DNA from 4 places in the Streptomyces sp. WAC 06738 genome. Region 2 is predicted to be linked to each of the others. Evidence: riboswitches for the same ligand, from Rfam matches in the RefSeq annotation. Region 2 holds a riboswitch; each other region holds the start of a gene.

Region 1 (4,672 bases), 1.3 Mb from region 2:
CCGAGGCCGCCCCCGGCGACCAGGGAAGATGCGGCGTACGGGGATAGTGCACACGCATGGGTCCGGCTCCGTGACGCGGTCGGGTCCGGCCACTCTAGAAGCGCCCGGCGGCGCCGCTCCAGCGAATAACCCGGCGGTCCGGGGGGCCCGGGTCAGGGCAGCAGGGACTCCCGCAGCACCCGGCCCTCCGACTGCGCGGGCGGGGCGACCCCGAGGATCGCCGACATGGTCGCCGCGAGGTCGACGTGGCGCGGGTCGCGCGGCGCGCGGCCGCGCCGGATCCGGTGGCCGGCCAGGATGAGCGGGACCGCGGTCTCCGCGCGGCTTCCGTGGCGGCCGTCGAAGCCCTCGGCCGGCGGGGTGAAGGAGAGCGCGTACGGCGCCGCCAGTTCGAGCACCAGCTCGCCGTACTGCGGTGCCATCCGCAGCGCCGCCTGGTCCGCCTTGGTGAACACCGCCGCGACGCCTTCGGTGTCCGCGAGCGCCGCGCGGGCACGCTCGATCGCGGCGGTCCCCGCGCCGAGGAGGTGCACGGAGGCGATGCTGCCGCCGGAGACCAGGACGGCATCGGTCTCCGGCGCCGGCCGGCCGCCGGAGACGATCACCTCGGGCGTGAAGCCCGCGGTGGCGAGGGCGGCGACCGCCTGCGCCGCCATCGGCGTCTTCCAGCCCGTCATGCCGTGGTCGCCGGTGACCACCCAGGTCGTCCGGCCGTAGAGGCCGAGGTCCTTCACCGTCCGGATCAGCCGCCCGATCCCGGCGTCGGTCTCGCGCAGGGTGTCGAGCATCCGGGGGTCGTCGGGCCCGAACGCGTGCCCGTCGCCGTCGAGGTCGCTGGAGTAGACCGCGAGGAAGTCCGGTCGCCGGGTGAGGGTCACCGCCGTGCCGCCGCTGTCGACGGGCCGCCCGGTGAGCATCGCGATCGCGTCGTCGACGCGCGCGCCGATGCGCCCGCCGGGCTGGGTGTAGAGGCCGTCGGGATCGCCGTACGAGGTGCCCTTGTCCTGGAGGATGAACCACTGCGCGGACCCGATCCGGATGCCCTGCGGCCGCCACGCCTGGGCGAGGCCCTCGACCGCGCTGTCGCGGCTCTGGCCGCGGGCGATGCCGGCCGCCTCGTCGTAGTAGTAGGCGGCGTTGCGGGTGCGGTCCGGGTGGGCGCCGCAGGAGACGGCCGTCCACGACTGGTTGGTGATGCTGGCCATCACGCCGGTGCTGGTGGTCAGCGAGCCGGCCCGTACCAGCGACGTCAGGTGGGGCATCGGCGCACGGCCGTCGAGGTAGTCGATGCCGAAGCCGTCGAGGGCGACGAAGATCAGCAGGCTGCGCGTGCGGGCGGCGTGCGCGGGCACGGTGGCGAGCGGTGACGCGAGGGCGCCGGCCACGGCGCCGGCGAGGACACCGCGTCGGGACAGAGAGGTGGCGGACATGGCGCGACCGTAGAAGCGAAACGCTCCCGGCCGGCGAGCACGGGGTGAACGGGCCGCGAATTCCCGCGTCCGTGCCCTCCGGACGCACCGCGGTCTTCACCGCCGGAGCGGAGAGCGCCGGTGGGGACACCGGCGCTCTCCGGCGGGTCAGTACGGACCGTAGACGTTGTCGATCGAGCCGTACCGGTCGGCCGCGTAGTTGCACGCGGCGGTGATGTTGGCGACCGGGTCGAAGCTGTCGGTCGAGGTGCCGGGTACGTGGTAGGCCTCGAAGGTGGGAGCGATGACCTGGAGCAGGCCCTTGGAGGGCGTGCCGTTGATGGCGTTGATATCCCAGTTGTTGATGGCCTGCGGGTCGCCCGCGGACTCCCGCATGATGTTGCGGTAAATGCCGTCGTAGGTCCCCGGGATGCCGTGCTCGGCCATGATGTCGAGCGACTCCCGGATCCAGCCGTCGAGGTTGTCCGGGTAGCTCGTGACGGACGCGCTCGTGGTCTTCAGGCCGGACTCGGATTCCTTCGGCTCGCTCGTGTCGGCCTTGGCGCCGAGCGAGAGTTCAAGGCCGGGGAGGATGAAGTGCGGGTTGTCGCCGACGGCCTCGCGGTTGTCCTTGTACAGCTTCTTCCAGCCGCCGCGTACGCCTTCCTTGTCGGCGATCTTCGACAGGGAATCTCCGGCGACCACGGCATAGGTGGCCGCTGCCGCGCCGGCGGTCGCCGCGGCGGGGGCCTCGGCGCGTACGCCGGTCTGGGGGGCGGACGCGGGGACGGAGCCGGCGGCGGATGCCGAGGACGCGCCGATCAGCGGGGCGGCGATCGCGACGCCGCTGACGCCGGCGAAGGTGATGCCGCGGCCGATCAGACGCAGCTTGGGACGGCGGTGCTTACCTCTTGCGGGCATGGGTCTTTCTCCTCCTGCGCCTGCGAGGTGAGCTGTCGGGTTCGGGCTGGAGATGCCCGGCCGCACCGCGGTGCGACTTCACCCCAAGCCGTTCCGGAATCCGGACCGGCGACTTACCTATGGGTCCCCCGCTCCTGCCGTGTGTCATTAGGGAACGGTTTCCGGATGGCGGCAGGATTCGGCGTCCACCCGGCTGGCGGAGACTTAAGCATGTCTTTCCGGTCCGGACAAGCTGCGGAACTCGTCCGGCCAATACGGGACCGGCTCGGAGGCCGGATGGGCGCCGCCGCGGAAAGCGGAGAAGTCCGCAACTCGCTTTCGGAACACGGAAACTGTGAATTCCCCCCGCCGGTGCCCGCGGCCGAACGTGATTCGCGTCACCGGACGGAGGGGGCCAATCGGTCAGAGGCGCGGGGCGATCGGGGGCGAATCCTTCAAATGGTACGTATCGCCTCGTCGGGGAATGTCCGACAAGTCCGTTTGTTCTTGACCGTCCGGCGGCGCGTATGCGCGAGGGGAATTCACGAATTCATCGCGGGGAACCCGTTCGCCCATGAGGGCGAAGGGGCGTCAACTGGCCAAGGGAAAAGGACGCCTTCCGGATCGCCGCCGGATTGCGGGCGGAGGAGGGGAAGTTGGCGGCTGCGGCCGGAAAGGCTCTCGCCAACTCCCTCAGCACTCCACCACGTTGACCGCGAGGCCGCCGCGGGCGGTTTCCTTGTACTTGACCTTCATGTCCGCACCCGTCTCCTTCATCGTCTTGATGGCCTTGTCGAGGGAGACGAAGTGCCGGCCGTCGCCGCGCAGTGCCATGCGGGCCGCCGTGATGGCCTTGACCGCCGCCATGCCGTTGCGTTCGATGCACGGGATCTGGACCAGGCCGCCGATCGGGTCGCAGGTCAGGCCCAGGTTGTGCTCGATGCCGATCTCGGCGGCGTTCTCCACCTGTTCCGGGGTGCCGCCGAGGATCTCGGCGAGGCCGCCCGCGGCCATGGAGCAGGCGGAGCCCACCTCTCCCTGGCAGCCGACCTCGGCGCCGGAGATGGAGGCGTTCTCCTTGAAGAGCATGCCGATCGCGCCGGCCGCGAGGAGGAAGCGGACCGCGGTGTCTTCCTCCCCGGCGCGGCTGTCCCCGCCCGGTACGAACTCCGTCGCGTAGTGGAGGACCGCGGGGATGATGCCCGCCGCGCCGTTGGTGGGGGCGGTGACGACGCGGCCGCCGGCGGCGTTCTCCTCGTTGACCGCCATCGCGTAGAGGGTGACCCACTCCATCGCGTGCGCCGCCGGGTCGCCCGCCGCGCGGAGCTGGCGGGCCTCGCCGGCGGCGCGGCGGCGGACCTTCAGGCCGCCGGGGAGGATGCCCTCCCGGCCGGTCCCGCGGGCGACGCACTCGCGCATGACCCGCCAGATCTCCAGCAGCCCGGCGCGGATCTCCGCCTCGGTGCGCCAGGCGCGCTCGTTCTCCAGCATCAGCGAGGAGAGCGACAGGCCGGTCTCGCGGGTGCGGCGCAGCATCTCGTCCGCGGTACGGAACGGGTGCTTCAGCACGGTGTCGTCGAGCTTGATCCGGTCCTCGCCGACCGCCTCCTCGTCGACGACGAAGCCGCCGCCCACCGAGTAGTACGTCTTCTCCAGCAGCGTCCCGCCGTCCGCGTCGTACGCGGCCAGCGTCATGCCGTTCGCGTGGTACGGCAGCGAGCGGCGCCGGTGCAGGACGAGATCGGCGGAGGCGTCGAAGGGGATCTCGTGGTCGCGCCCTATCTCGGCGCCCAGCAGGTGCAGCCGCCCGGTGGCGCGGATGCGCTCCACCTCGCCCTCGGCCCACTCGATGTCGACGGTGCGCGGCGAGTGGCCCTCCAGGCCGAGAAGCACGGCCTTGGGGGTGCCGTGGCCGTGGCCGGTGGCGCCCAGGGAGCCGAAGAGTTCGGCGCGTACGGCGGCGGTGTGGGCCAGCAGGCCCTCGTTCTTCAGCCGGCGCGCGAACATCCGGGAGGCCCGCATCGGGCCGACCGTGTGCGAGCTCGACGGGCCGATGCCGATCGAGAAGAGGTCGAAGACGGAGATGGCCACTCGGGACTCCCTTGTCCTTGCGTGGGGCGTGCGCGTGTGTGGTGCGGGTGGTGACGGCTTGCGCGTACGGCCCCGGGGCCCGGCGGCCCGCCGCGTCGCTGCGGCGGGCCGCCGGGCCGTACGGGCTACAGGCCGGGGTACAGCGGGTGCTTCTGCGCCAGGGCGGTGACCCGGGCGGCTAGTGCGGCCGTCTTCGGATCGCCGGAACCCCAGCGGGTGAGGGGTGCTTGGAGGGCTTCCGCGATGACGTCGGCGACCTCCTCGAAGTCCGC
Region 2 (4,672 bases):
GCGGTCGGCGGCTGACGGCTGACAGATGACGTCAGTCGTCCGGGGTTCCCAGGGTGGCGTGCACGGGGCGCGCGGGGCGTTGGGAGAGCCGGGGGGCGTGCGCGCGTCGCGTGCGCCGGAGCCGGGCGGTCTTCTACCCGTTCGGCTGTACCCTCTGCGTGCGGTCCGCCGGTCCGCTGCTCGTATGCCCGTCACACCCTGGCCGCGATGACGCCCGAAACGCCACCTGTAACCCGCCTGGGCCCCGCCCGGTCGCCGTCCCGCCCGGGACGCGGAACCCTGAGGGACGACGCCAAGGGCCCGCGTGTCGGCCGCACGGGGAGGACAGCGCAGGAAGGGCCGCGCAGGAGAGGGCAGGTGCAGCCGGTGCGGGAGGACGGCGCGCAGGGCGCGGGGCAGGACGAGGGCGGCCCGCGCGAGGGCCGCGGCTCGCACGGCGCGAAGCGCGGCTCGTACGGCGAGGGACGCGCCCCGTACGAGAACGGGCGGGCCTACCGCGTGGGGAACGGTGCGCTGGACCTGATGGTCCGGTCCAGCCGCCCCGATGCCACCGGCGGTGAGCGGCGGGTCCGCTGGGCGCTGCGGTGGCTGCCGGCCGCGCTCATCGTCGTGGGGGCGGTGTTCTTCTGGTTCACGCCGGAGGGGCTGAGGTCGTCGCCGGTCTTCGAGACCACCCCGCTGGTCGCCGCCGCGCTGCTCACCCTGCGCGGCACCATCGCCGTCGCCGTCGCCGCCCTGGTGGTGGACGTCGCGCTCGAAATCCTCAACGGCACCGCCACGAGGCCCGACGCGCTCACCCAGATGGTGTCGCAGGCCGTGCTCGGCGCCCTGGCCATCGGCATCAACCTCCTCATCCAGCGCAACTACCGCCGGCTGACCTCCGCCCGCCACGTCGCCGTCGCCGCGCAGCGCGCCGTGCTGCCGAACCCGCCGGACGGCTTCGGCACGCTGCGGGTCGCCGCCCGCTACCAGGCCGCGGACGCCGACGCCCGGATCGGCGGCGACCTCTACGCCGTGCAGGAGGGCCCGTACGGCGTGCGCTGCATCGTCGGCGACGTACGCGGCAAGGGGCTGGAGGCGGTGGAGTCCGTGGCGGTCGTCATCGGCGCTTTCCGGGAGGCGGCCGAGGAGGAGGCGGGGCTCGCGGGAGTCGCGCGGCGGCTGGAACGCGCGCTGCAGCGCCAGGAGACGGGGCGCAGCGGCCTCGACCGGGTGGAGGGGTTCACGACCGCGGTGCTGGCGGAGGTCGACCGCGAGGGCGGCGCGCTGCGGCTGCTCAACCGCGGCCATCCGGCGCCGCTGCTGCTCGGGCCGGACGGCGCGGCGCGCACGCTGCACCCGCGCGAGCACGCGCTGCCGCTGGGCATGGGCGACCTGGGTACGTGGCCGGACGAGCTGATGGAGGAGGCGTTCCCGCCGGGCGCGGCGCTCGTCCTCTTCACGGACGGCGTGACCGAGGCGCGGAACAAGGCGGGCGTCTTCTACGACCCGCTGACCCGGCTGGACGGCCGGCTGTTCGACGGGCCGCACGAACTCCTGGACGCCCTCCTGGACGACGTGACCCGTTATACGGGCGGAAGGATCGCGGACGACATGGCGCTCTTCGCCCTCGCCCGCTCCCGTACCCCGTTCGCGGAGCCGCCGGACTCGCCCCCGGCCGCACACGCTCCGTAGTGGAACAGCGCCCCTCCGCATAACAACTGATGCACGATCAGCTAACGACCGGACCTCACTGCGCGTAATCAGGGCGTCAACTTGTCCGTTTCCGCTGGTGCATGCCCGGATCGTCCGCGGTAAAGCACAACTGAATAACGGGAACGACTTGGAATCGAACGCCGTCGTCCGCTAGCGTGCGGTAACGCAGCGCGGTCGTCACTGCCGTCGCAAGAGGCGGCACCGTGCGCCGTCGCCGAATCCCGCACGAGTCACAACTGCAGCAACGGCAACACCTAGGGAACCGGGGAACCACCACCTTGGGGTGAATCGGGCCAACCTCCGCGAGGAGGCGGCCCGTAGGAGACCTTCCTGCTCCGAACCCGTCAGCTAACCCGGTAGGCGAGAAGGAAGGAAAGGAGTACGCCTTCGTGGCGTCCTACAGGTCTGGGCCTGGCTACGGCCATGGCTATGACGATTACGGCTACGACGGCTATGCGCCCGGCGGCTACGCCCCCGAGGGGTATGCGCCCACCGGTTACGCCGCCGAAGAGCCGGTCGACGAAGTCCTCCCCGAGGACGACCTTCCCTCCCGCGGCCGTCGGCGCCTTCCCCGGCAGCGCGGCGGCAGCATGGCGCGCAGCGGCGCCGTACTCGGCGTGGGCGTCTTCGCCGCCGTCGGCGCGGGCAGCATGGCCACGGCGCAGGAGAAGCCGCCGGTCGCGATATCCATGCCCGACCAGGTCGACACCGTGGCGAACCGGATAAGCGCCCAACTCCCGGACGCGGAGAGCCTGCCGGGCGTCGGCGAGCTGATGCCGAGCGAGGAGGAGCCCGCTTCCGACTCGGTCGTCACCACGGCTCCGCTCACCCAGGTCAGCTACGCCAGCGACACCGACACCGCGAACCAGCCCGCCGACTCCGGCGAGGCGCTGCGGGCCCGCATCCTGGAGCAGGCCGAGCAGCAGCAGGCGGAGGCCGACGCCTCCGCCCGCGCGGCGGCCGAGGCCGAGGCCGCCAAGCAGGCGGCCGAGGAGGCCGCCGAGGCGAAGGCGGCGGAAGAGGAGCGCCAGCGCCGCCTGGAGGAGGAGCGCCGCCGCAAGGCGGAAGAGGAAGCCCGCCGCAAGGCGGAGGCGGAGCGCCTCGCCAAGCTCGCCGCCAGCTACGTCGCCCCGGTCGCGAATTACACGCTCACCTCGACGTTCGGCGAGTCCGGCGACATGTGGGCCGCGGGCCACACGGGCCAGGACTTCGCCGCCTCCACCGGCACCCCGGTCAAGGCGGTGCACGGCGGCACGATCACCGAGGCCGGCTGGGCCGGCTCGTATGGCTACCGCATCGTCCTCACGCTCGAGGACGGCACCGAAGTCTGGTACTGCCATCTCTCCTCCATCATCCAGTCCTCCGGCGAGGTGACGACCGCCGACGTCATCGGGCGCGTGGGCGCCACGGGCAACGTCACCGGCCCGCACCTGCACCTTGAGGTACGACCCGGCGGCGGGGACGCAGTGGACCCCCTCGCCTGGCTGCGCAACAACGGCGCCCCGGTCTGATCCACCCGGCGGGCCCAGCGCCCCGGCCCCCACGGCCGGGACGGGTACCCGCCGCACGGACCGCTAGCCCCCATAACCCCTCTCCCACGTCTCCGGCGTGCCCGAACGCAACTTCCCCCGTGGCGTACGAGCACGCACCGAGACCGCCGGCGGCCCTGGTGGCCGACCCCCCGACACCAGGGCCGTCGGCACTTTCCCGGGACCTACTCCCCGGGCCCGCAGAGGCAGAACGGATGCCCGGCGGGATCGGCGAACACCGGACAACTGCCCCCCGCCTCCGAGAGCCGCGTGGCCCCGAGCCGCAGCGCCAGCTCACCGGCGGCGGTGGAGTCGTCGACGCCGAAGCAGATGTGCATCTGCTGCGGGTAGGTGCGGTCGAGGTCGGGCCAGAGCGGCGGCCGGTAGCCTTCGACTTCCTCGAAGGCCAGCCGTGGAAAGCTCTCTTCGTCCTTGGCGATCACCATCCAGTCCTCGCGGATGACCCGCATGCCGAGCAACTGCGTGTAGAAGTCGGCGAGCTGACGGGCGTCGGCGCAGTCGAGCACGATGTTCCTGACGTAGGCGTCCATGGCGGCAGCCTGCCACGCACGGCGGACACCGCGGGGAGACCAGCGGCGGCGATTCAGGCAGCCGCGGTGGCAGCGGCAGGGCGGGATCCCCCGGCGGCGATCTCACCCAGGGCGGCGCGGATGGTGTGGAGCATCCGCTGGGGCCGCTCGAAGGCGTCGGTCGCGGTGAACCGGAGCATGCGCCGGACCTCGGGGCAGCGCCCCAGGTCGTTGAAGCGCTCGATGTCGGCGAGATGGGCGGCCCGGCTGCCGTGGAAGCCGTAGCCCTCGATCTCGACGACGAGCCCCGCCGCCGGAAAGAAGAAGTCCACCCGTATCCGCCGGCCGTTGGGCGCGGTGAACGGCACTTGGCTGAGCGGCCGCAGCCCGGCGTCGTACATCCGCAGCCGCGCGACGGTCTCGGCGGGGGACCCGGAGCGAGGATCGACGAGCGCCAGCCGCTGCCGCGCCTGGACCACACCCCGCCGCTGCCCGATACCGGCAAGGGCCTCGGAGACCGCATGCAGATCGGTCACCTGCTCCCGCCACCGCCGCGGCCACCCTCCGCCGGGCGCGAGCGGCCGCCGGGTCAGGGCGGACTCCACGGCCACGAGCGCGGCGTCCCGCTCGGCTGTACGCAGCAGGTCGACGAGGGTCCGCGCGGCGCCGGTCACACGCAGCCCCGCGACACTGACGATCTCGTCGTCACTCAGGGCGGTCCGATGCAGCAGGCACCCCTCGGGCGCCCGCCCCCGCGCCCGCACGTGCGTGAACTCGGGCCGCACGGCGAGGACTTCGACCCCGAGCAGATGAGCCGCGGCACTGTGACTGACGACCAGCTCCGGCCGCCCGGCCTGCGCCACCCGCAACCGCAACCGCAGGTCAGGAACCCGCCCCGGCTCCACCCACACCCCGGCC
Region 3 (4,672 bases), 1.9 Mb from region 2:
GGCGTCCGGCGTCAGGCGGCGTCGGGCGGCGGGGTTCGGCGGCGTCCGGGCGGCAGGTGGACCGCGTCGGGTCCGGCGTTCCGCGGCGGGCGGAGTCCGCGCACGTACGCGCCTCAGCGCCGGCCGTCCGCGGCGTCCAGGCCGTCCCACAGGTTCTCGTACCACGGCCTGTCCACCGCCTCCCCTTCCTCGCCGGAGCGGGCGGAGCCGGTGCCGTCGCGCATCATGTAGCCGGTCTCGCCCGGCAGCACGTAGTGCAGGTGCTCGCGGGCCTGCCGGCGCACGTACTCCGGGTCGTTCCACCGGGACTTCTCGTCGCGCAGCTCCTCGACCCGCTCCTCGGCCTGCGCCTTCTCCCGCTCCAGCTCGGCGACCTCGGCGCGCTGGGCGATGTACTGGCGCAGCGGGTACGCGAGCGCCACCACCAGCGAGCAGACGACGAGCGCGAGCACGGCGGCCCGCCCCGTCAGCCGGCTGCGCCGCGGCGGGCGCGCACGGTAGACGCGCTCCGAGACCCGGCTGACGGCCTGCTCGCCGAGCAGCTTGAGCCGGGTGGTGGTGGAGAAGCGCTCCCTGGCCATGTGCGTCGCGTCCTCCCCGGGCGGCAAGCGGTGGTCGGCCCCGGTCGCACCTTACGCGGTGCGGCCGGGGCCGGGGGCGTCCGACGCCGATGTCGTACGGGTCGGCCCGTTCAGCCGTTCTTGTAGCGCGGGAAGGCGCTGCGGCCCGCGTACTCGGCGGCGTCGTCGAGGATCTCCTCGATGCGCAGGAGCTGGTTGTACTTGGCGACCCGCTCGGAGCGGGCGGGGGCGCCGGTCTTGATCTGGCCGCAGTTCGTGGCGACGGCCAGGTCGGCGATGGTGACGTCCTCGGTCTCGCCGGAGCGGTGGGACATCATGCACTTGAAGCCGTTGCGCTGGGCCAGCTCGACGGCGTCCAGGGTCTCGGTGAGCGAGCCGATCTGGTTCACCTTGACCAGCAGCGCGTTGGCCGAGCCCTCGTCGATGCCGCGCTGGAGCCGCTCGGGGTTGGTGACGAAGAGGTCGTCGCCGACGATCTGCACCTTGTCGCCGAGGCGCTCGGTCAGTACGTGCCAGCCGGCCCAGTCGTCCTCGAAGAGCGGGTCCTCGATGGACACCAGCGGGTAGTCCGCGACGAGCTGCTCGTAGTACTCCGTCATCTCGGCGGCGGAGCGGCCCTTGCCCTCGAAGACGTACACGCCGTCCTTGTAGAACTCGGAGGCGGCGACGTCGAGCGCGAGGGCGACGTCCTGGCCCGCGGTGTAGCCGGCCTTCTGGATCGCCTCGATGATGAGGTCCAGCGCGTCCCGGTTGGAGTCGAGGTTCGGCGCGAAGCCGCCCTCGTCGCCGAGTCCCGTGGACAGGCCGCGCTCCTTGAGGACGGCCTTGAGCTGGTGGTAGATCTCCGCGCCGCAGCGGACGGCCTCGGAGAACGACTCGGCGCCGATCGGCGCGATCATGAACTCCTGGATGTCCACGTTGGAGTCGGCGTGGCTGCCGCCGTTGAGGATGTTCATCATCGGCACCGGCAGCACGTGCGCGTTGGGACCGCCGAGGTAGCGGAAGAGCGGCAGGTCGGACGCCTCGGAGGCGGCGTGCGCGACGGCGAGGGAGACGCCGAGGATGGCGTTGGCGCCGAGGGAGGACTTGTCGGGGGTGGCGTCGAGGTCGAACATCGCCTGGTCGATGAGGCGCTGCTCGGTGGCGTCGTAGCCGACGAGCTCGGGGCCGATCTGCTCGATGACGGCGAGCACGGCCTTCTCGACACCCTTCCCGCCGTAACGGGCCTTGTCCCCGTCGCGCAGCTCCAGGGCCTCGAAGGCGCCGGTGGAGGCGCCGGACGGAACGGCAGCACGGCCGGTGCTGCCGTCGTCGAGGCCGACCTCGACCTCGACCGTGGGGTTGCCGCGGGAGTCGAGAATCTCTCGGGCTACGACGACGTCGATGGACGGCACGGTGTCTCCTTCGGAGGGATTCGCTACGGGTTCCGCCCTGAGCCTAGCCGCCCCGGGTGACGGCCCCGGCGCGCACCCGGCCGCATTCCGCGGTACGAGACGGTTCGGGCCGCGGCTCGGGGGACGGGCCACCGGCGGCGGCGCGCAACGGGAGCCGCGGAGGCGGGGCCCGCGGAGGCGGGGCCCGCGGGGGCGGGTGGCGTACGGCGTGGTCGTCCCGGCCCGCGCACCGGACGGGCCGGGACGGCCGCGCCGTACCGCGGCGGCGTGCCGGGCAGCGGGCGGCGCCAGAGGGGCACCAGGGGGCGGCAGGCGGCGGCGGTGCACACGGCGCGGGCGGGCCGGCCGGCTCGTGGTCCGGTGCGGCCCGCCCGCGCGCGGGGCTAGTTCACCTTCAGCTTCTGTCCCGGCCGGATCAGGTCCGGGTTCTCGCCGACGACCGGCTTGTTGTCCTCGTACAACTGCTGCCAGCTCTCCGCGCCGTGCCGCTGGGCGATGTCGTCGAGGGTGTCGCCCTCGCGGACCTCGTAGTAGAAGCCGCGGAAGACCGTGCGGGACTCCGGCTGCGTCTGCTCGGCGGCGCCGCTTGCCTCGGTGCCCTCCGGGGCCTCCTGCGGCGCCTGCTCCTGCGCCGCCGGGGCCGGCAGCGTCTGGGCCTCCTGCGGCTCCTGCGGCGGCTGCGGCTGTTCCTGCGGCTGCTGCGGGGCCTCCTGTGGCGCCGGTGGGACGGTCGGCCCGGCGGCCGGACCGCTCGCCGCCAGACCCGCGCGCGGGCCGCACTTGGGCCACGCGCCCGGTCCCTGCATGGAAAGCAGCCGCTCCGCGACGGCGATCTGCTGCTCCTTCGACGCCAGGTCGGCGCGCGGGGCGAAGCTGCGGCCGCCGGCGGCCTCCCAGCTCGACTGGGAGAACTGGACGCCGCCGAAATAGCCGTTCCCCGTATTCGTCGCCCAATTTCCGCTGGACTCGCAGGCGGCCACCCGTTCCCATGTATCGATGGGGGCCGCGGACGCGTGCTGGGCGCCGAGCACCGGCAGCCCGATCGCGGTTCCGGTGGCGCCCATGAGAACGACCACGCGGGAGTGTGTGCCAAGGCGTGCCTGTGCGGTGGGGCGGCGGTGCTTACCCATTCCGGCAGGAAGAAGCATGGTGCTCTTTTCTCACCGACGCCTGCGAGGTGAGCTGTCGGGTGCGGGCTGTGAGTGCCCGGCCGTACGTCATACGTGCGGCTTGACCCCAAGCCGTCCGGTCCGCCTTCTCGTTGGACCGGAGCGGCGCTTACCGTGGGTCCCCCGCTCCTGTCAGCGGTGCTTCATGCACAGGTGGCCCGGGTGAACGCCGACAGGATTCGGCGTGAGGCGATCACCGGGGCTCGCGTTGGCGAGCGATGTGACGGTAAGCACATAGGCGTGTGCGATTCAAAGACCTCGGAAAATGCCACGCCCGGTTTTACGTCCGTCAGGTAGCCCGGTCAGCCGATTACGTCAAATATGACTAATCCGCGCCGACTTCACCCGCCGACTGTTCAGTTCCCGCTCAATTCGAGTTCCTGACCAGGCTTGATGGTGTCGGGGTCCTCACCGAGGGAGTTCTTGTTCCCGTCGTACAACTCGGACCATCCGCCCGACAGGGAATGCTCGCTGGCAATATCCGAGAGGGTGTCACCCGGTCGGACGGTATAACTGCCGCCGCCCGCCGCGGCGTCGCGTCCCGAGGCGTCGCTCTTGCGGTCCCCGCCGCGCTCGTCCGCGTCACCGGGGATCTCGGCGATCCACTCGCGGCCGGGCTCCGGCGGCTCGGTCTCGTCGGGCGACTGGGAGGCGCCGGGGGTCTCGACGGCCTCGCGCGGGGCCTCGGGGGAGCCGGGCGAGGACGGGGCCGGGGTCGCGGAGGCGTCCGGGGCGCGGTGCCGGCCGGAGCCCTCGCCGGAGGCGGTGTCGTCGTCCCGGCCGGTCCGTTCGCCGGAGCCGCCGTCGCGCTCGCCCGGGTCCTGGCCGCCGCGGTGCTTGCCGCCGCCCTCACCGGCCTGCCGGGAGTCGTCGCCGTCCTTGCGGTCGCGCTCGTCCTCGCTGTCGGTACGCCCGTCCTCGTCCTGGCCACGGGAGTCGTCGTCCGGGCTCGGGGCGAGGGTGGGCGGCGCCGTCGGCAGCAGCGGCAGCTCGGCGCCGGGGTCGACCTCCGGCACCCCGACGTCGCCGTCCAGCCCGGCGTCCTCGGCGCACTCCGGCCACGCCTTGTCGGCGCCCATGCCGGCGAGGATGCGCTCGGCGACAGTGATCTGCTGCGCACGGCTGGCGTAGTCGGGCTGCGAGGCGAACTCCTCGCCGCCGTACTCCTGCCACATGTCCATCGTCAACTGCAGGCCGCCGTAGTACCCGTTGCCCTCGTCGGCGCTCCAGAGCCCGCCGCTCTCGCACTCGGCGACCCGGTCCCACGTGCCGGCGTCGGCGGCGCTCGCGCCGCTCGCGCCCAGCAGCGGCAGGGCGAGACCAGCCCCGGTCGCACCGGCCGCGACGACGAACGCGGGGGCCTGGCGGGGACGTCGGTGGCGTCCGTTACCCGAGCGCATGCGAGTGCCTTTCGTTCCCTGTGTGTTCGAGCCAGTGGCCGAACTTAATACCGAACCACCGCCGATCACAAGTTGATCGCCTGATAGTCACGCGCAGATCACAACGAACGCCCGAAGTGCACCGGAAG
Region 4 (4,672 bases), 2.0 Mb from region 2:
CACCTACGGCGACGACCTGGCCGATGTGCGCGCCCGCGCCCGCCACGCCGCCGACTACCTGCGGGGGACGATCACGGAATGAGCACCGTATGAGCGCGGAGAACGGCCCGCTGGTCGGCATCGTCATGGGCTCCGACTCCGACTGGCCGGTCATGGAGGCGGCGGCGCAGGCCCTCGACGAGTTCGAGGTCCCGTACGAGGTCGACGTCGTCTCCGCGCACCGGATGCCGCGCGAGATGATCGCCTACGGCGAGGAGGCCGCGTCGCGCGGCCTGCGCACCCTCATCGCCGGCGCCGGCGGCGCCGCCCACCTCCCGGGCATGCTCGCCTCCGTGACCCCCCTCCCGGTCATCGGCGTCCCGGTCCCGCTGAAGTACCTCGACGGCATGGACTCCCTGCTCTCCATCGTCCAGATGCCCGCCGGCGTCCCGGTCGCCGCGGTCTCCGTGGCCGGCGCCCGCAACGCGGGCCTCCTGGCCGCCCGCATCCTGGCCGCCCACGACGAGGACCTCCGCGCCCGGATGACGGCGTTCCAGGAGGACCTGAACCACCAGGCCCGCGACAAGGGCGCCCGCCTCCGCCGCAAGACCACCCGCGCGGACTGACACACCGTCCGATCCGGGCCCGGTCGTCCGGCTGTCAGCCTGCGCGGATAGCGTGTGTCCCACGCTATCCGCGCAGGGAGGACGACCTTATGAACGGCGAACTGCTCGCGCGTGCGCGCGAGGTGCTGCGGGCGCACCCCGTCGTCGACGGGCACAACGACCTTCCCTGGGCCCTGCGCGAGCAGGTGACGTACGACATCGACCGGCGTGACATCGCCGTCGACCAGCGCGCGCGGCTGCACACCGACCTCCCGCGGCTGCGGGCCGGCGGGGTGGGGGCGCAGTTCTGGTCCGTGTACGTGAGCGCCGACCTGGCCGGGGACGCCGCCGTGAGCGCGTGTCTGGAGCAGATCGACGTGGTGCGGCGGCTCGCCGACCGCTATCCCGGGGAGCTGCGGCTCGCCGTGACCGCCGACGAGGTGGAGGCGGCGCGGGCCGACGGGCGGATCGCCTCGCTGATGGGGGCCGAGGGCGGGCACTCCATCGCCAACTCGCTCGCCACCCTCCGCGCCTTCCGCCGGCTCGGCGTGCGCTACATGACGCTCACGCACAACGACAACACCGATTGGGCCGACTCCGCCACCGACGAGCCGCGGCACGGCGGGCTCACCGCCTTCGGCGAGGAGGTGGTGCGCGAGATGAACCGGGTCGGCATGCTCGTCGACCTCTCCCACGTGGCGCCCTCGACCATGCGCCACGCGCTGCGCGTCACCGAGGCGCCGGTCGTTTTCTCCCATTCATCCGCTCGGGCCCTGTGTGACCACCCGCGCAACATTCCGGATGATGTGCTGGAAATGCTCCCCGCCAACGGCGGTGTGGCGATGGCCACGTTCGTGCCGAAGTTCGTCCTGCCCGCCGCCGTGGCGTGGACTGCGGAGGTGGACGAGCACATGACCGCCCGGGGCCTCGACCCGTTCGGCGCGGACGACGAAGCGGTCCGCGTACGGCGTGCGTTCGAGGAGGCGCACCCGCGGCCGCAGGCGACGGCCGCGACCGTGGCGGATCATCTGGATCATATGCGCGAAGTGGCGGGAATCGACCATATCGGTATCGGCGGCGACTTCGACGGCACGCCGTTCACGCCGGAGGATCTCGCGGACGTGGCCGGTTATCCGCATCTCGTCGCCGAGCTGCTGCACCGCCGTTGGTCGGAAGAAGACCTGGCCAGGCTCCTGTGGGCCAACGCGCTACGGGTGTTGCGCGACGCCGAGGCGGCGGCGCGCGAAGTGGCCGCCCGGCGCGGCCCGTCGATCGCCACCATCGAACAGCTCGACGGCCCCGCGAAGGTCCAGGGGTGAGCAGAGTGACATAAGTCACTCACAGAATTCTCATCTCGTGCGGCACCGCGCCCGGCTCCTCATTTATCGACAAGTCTCTACCGGAGAGGGGAGATTGGGGAGCGCCACGGGATGGGGCGATTGTCGGGCTGATTCCGATGTGATGTGGGGAACGGCCTTGATGACGTTTCACAGCTTGTTCTGTTTTCGGCTGTGTGATTACGGTGCTCGGCGTGCTCGCGCCACCGATGCGGGTACCTCGTCGCCGTAACGCCGAATCCTGTCGGCGGCGACGGGCAGGCACTTCAGCTTTCACGGCAGGAGCGGGGGACCCAGGTAAGTGCCGCACCGCGCGCGCAAGCGCGGGACGGCTTGGGGTGAAGCCATGCTCCGCATGGCCGGGCATCTCCAGCTCGAACCCGACAGCTCACCTCGCAGGCGTCGGAGAGGAGCATGTCCATGTCCGCACGCGGACGTCACCGTCGCCTGGGCCGGATAGCCCGGGGCAGCAGGGCCCTCATCGTCACCGCCGGCAGCGCCGGCGTCGCCATCCCGCTCATCGCCGGCGGCCACGCCCAGGCCGCCTCCGTCGACACCTGGGACCGCGTGGCCCAGTGCGAGAGCGGCGGCGACTGGAGCATCAGCACCGGCAACGGCTTCTACGGCGGCCTGCAGTTCGTGCAGAGCACCTGGGAGGGCTACGGCGGCACCCAGTACGCGCCGCGCGCCGACCAGGCCACCAAGGAGCAGCAGATCGAGATCGCCGAGAAGGTCCTCGCCTCGCAGGGCCCCGGCGCCTGGCCGGTCTGCTCGGTGCAGGCCGGGCTCACCCAGGGCGGCCCCGCCCCGGACCTCTCCACCGGCGGCGGCGAGGAGAGCGAGCCCGAGGCGCAGCCCGCCAAGGACGAGGCCCCGAAGCAGGAGAAGGCGCCGGAGAAGAAGTTCAAGAAGGCCGGCAACTACACCGTCGTCTCCGGTGACACCCTGTGGGACATCGCGCGCAAGCACGGCATCGAGGGCGGCTGGCAGACGATCTACGAGGGCAACAAGGACGTCATCGGCGACGACCCGGACCTGATCTTCCCCGGTCAGGAGTACGAGTTCGACGGCGGCGAAGAGGTCACCCTCGAGGAGCCGGAGACCACGTCGGCCCAGCCGTCCTCCGCGCAGGAGGAGAAGCCGGCGGCCGAGGAGCAGCAGGAGGAGCAGTCCGCCGAGGCCGCTCCCGCGGGCGGGTTCTCCGCCCCGATCGACGCCGGTCTCTCCACCGCCTACCGGGCCGCGGGCGGTTCCTGGTCCAGCGGTTACCACACCGGTGTCGACTTCTCCGCCGGCACCGGCACCCCGGTCAAGGCCGTCACCTCCGGCACCGTCGTCAAGGCCGGCAACGGCGCAGACGGCGGCGCGTACGGCATCGCCGTCGTGATCAAGCACGACGACGGCCACTACAGCCAGTACGCCCACCTGTCGTCCACCTCGGTGAGCGTGGGCCAGAGCGTGGGCGCCGGCGACCAGATCGGTCTCTCCGGCTCCACCGGCAACTCCACCGGGCCGCACCTGCACTTCGAGGTGCGCACCAGCCCGGACTACGGTTCCGACGTCGACCCGGTCGCGTACCTGCGCGACAACGGCGTCTCCATCTGAGGGTCCCCCGCAGGCGCAACCCCCCGTTTCCGGCGGAACGGGGGGTTCGCCGTGTCCTGCGGCCCGGAGCCGCCCGCGCTACGCCGCCGGGCGGCCCATCGCGCGGAAGGTCCAGCCCGCGGCGCGCCACGGCACCGGGTCGAGCGTGTTCCGGCCGTCGATCAGGTGCGGCCGGGAGACGACCTGCGCGAGCTGCCCGGCGTCGAGGGCGCGGAACTCCGGCCACTCGGTGAGGTGCAGCACGAGGTCGGCGCCGCGCAGCGCGTCCTTTGCCGACTCGGCGTAGCGCAGGGTGGGGAAGACGCGGCGGGCGTTGTCCATGCCCTTCGGGTCGTAGACGGTGACCTGGCCGCCCTGGAGGTGGATCTGCCCGGCGACGTTGAGCGCGGGGGAGTCGCGCACGTCGTCGGAGTCGGGCTTGAACGCGGCGCCCAGGACGGCGATGCGGCGGCCGAGGAAGGTGCCGCCGCAGGCTTCGCGGGCGAGTTCGACCATGTGGGCGCGGCGGCGCATGTTGATCGAGTCGACCTCGCGGAGGAACGTGAGCGCCTGGTCGACGCCGAGTTCACCGGCGCGGGCCATGAACGCGCGGATGTCCTTGGGCAGGCAGCCGCCGCCGAAGCCGATCCCGGCGCGCAGGAACTTCTTGCCGATCCGGTCGTCGTAGCCGATCGCCTCGGCCAGCTTCACCACGTCACCGCCCGCCGCCTCGCAGATCTCCGCCATCGCGTTGATGAACGAGATCTTCGTGGCGAGGAAGGAGTTGGCGGCCGTCTTCACCAGCTCGGCGGTGGGGTAGTCGGCGACCACGAACGGCGTACCGGAGTCCAGCGGCGCGGCGTACACCTCGCGCAGCACCTTCTCGGCGCGCTCGCTCGCCACGCCCACGACGATCCGGTCGGGGCGCAGGGTGTCCTCGACGGCGAAGCCCTCGCGCAGGAACTCCGGGTTCCAGGCCAGCTCGGCTTCCTCGCCCGCCGGGGCCAGCTCGGCCAGCCGGCGCGCCAGCCGGGCCGCGGAACCCACCGGCACCGTCGACTTGCCGACCACCAGACAGGGGCGGTCGAGGAGGGGCGCCAGGGTGTCGATCGCGGCGTCGACATAGCTCATGTCGCAGCCGTACTCGCCGTGCTTCTGCGGCGTGTT

What was found. Region 2 has a riboswitch for cyclic di-AMP ahead of DMB38_RS20950 (M23 family metallopeptidase). Riboswitches for the same ligand answer to the same signal wherever they lie in the genome.
Region 1: another riboswitch for cyclic di-AMP. It lies ahead of DMB38_RS26820 (transglycosylase SLT domain-containing protein); the one in region 2 lies ahead of DMB38_RS20950 (M23 family metallopeptidase).
Region 3: another riboswitch for cyclic di-AMP. It lies ahead of DMB38_RS37470 (transglycosylase family protein); the one in region 2 lies ahead of DMB38_RS20950 (M23 family metallopeptidase).
Region 4: another riboswitch for cyclic di-AMP. It lies ahead of DMB38_RS11595 (transglycosylase family protein); the one in region 2 lies ahead of DMB38_RS20950 (M23 family metallopeptidase).

Annotation. Positions count from the first base shown of each region.
Region 1 is NZ_CP029618.1:6,073,794-6,078,465, forward strand. It holds gene DMB38_RS26810 (RNA ligase family protein) at 1-58, opposite strand, end outside; gene DMB38_RS26815 (alkaline phosphatase family protein) at 153-1,430, opposite strand; gene DMB38_RS26820 (transglycosylase SLT domain-containing protein) at 1,578-2,330, opposite strand; cyclic di-AMP (ydaO/yuaA leader) riboswitch at 2,334-2,524, opposite strand; gene DMB38_RS26825 (L-serine ammonia-lyase) at 3,003-4,400, opposite strand; gene glyA (serine hydroxymethyltransferase) at 4,526-4,672, opposite strand, start outside.
Region 2 is NZ_CP029618.1:4,750,595-4,755,266, forward strand. It holds gene DMB38_RS20945 (PP2C family protein-serine/threonine phosphatase) at 358-1,674, shown strand; cyclic di-AMP (ydaO/yuaA leader) riboswitch at 1,898-2,073, shown strand; gene DMB38_RS20950 (M23 family metallopeptidase) at 2,085-3,206, shown strand; gene DMB38_RS20955 (VOC family protein) at 3,410-3,775, opposite strand; gene DMB38_RS20960 (endonuclease domain-containing protein) at 3,829-4,665, opposite strand.
Region 3 is NZ_CP029618.1:2,822,393-2,827,064, forward strand. It holds gene DMB38_RS11825 (septum formation initiator family protein) at 114-581, opposite strand; gene eno (phosphopyruvate hydratase) at 692-1,975, opposite strand; gene DMB38_RS37470 (transglycosylase family protein) at 2,359-3,051, opposite strand; cyclic di-AMP (ydaO/yuaA leader) riboswitch at 3,128-3,339, opposite strand; gene DMB38_RS11840 (transglycosylase family protein) at 3,501-4,544, opposite strand; gene DMB38_RS11845 (cytochrome P450) at 4,643-4,672, opposite strand, start outside.
Region 4 is NZ_CP029618.1:2,771,877-2,776,548, reverse strand. It holds gene DMB38_RS11610 (5-(carboxyamino)imidazole ribonucleotide synthase) at 1-82, shown strand, start outside; gene purE (5-(carboxyamino)imidazole ribonucleotide mutase) at 90-605, shown strand; gene DMB38_RS11600 (dipeptidase) at 695-1,903, shown strand; cyclic di-AMP (ydaO/yuaA leader) riboswitch at 2,144-2,338, shown strand; gene DMB38_RS11595 (transglycosylase family protein) at 2,342-3,526, shown strand; gene DMB38_RS11590 (UDP-glucose/GDP-mannose dehydrogenase family protein) at 3,605-4,672, opposite strand, start outside.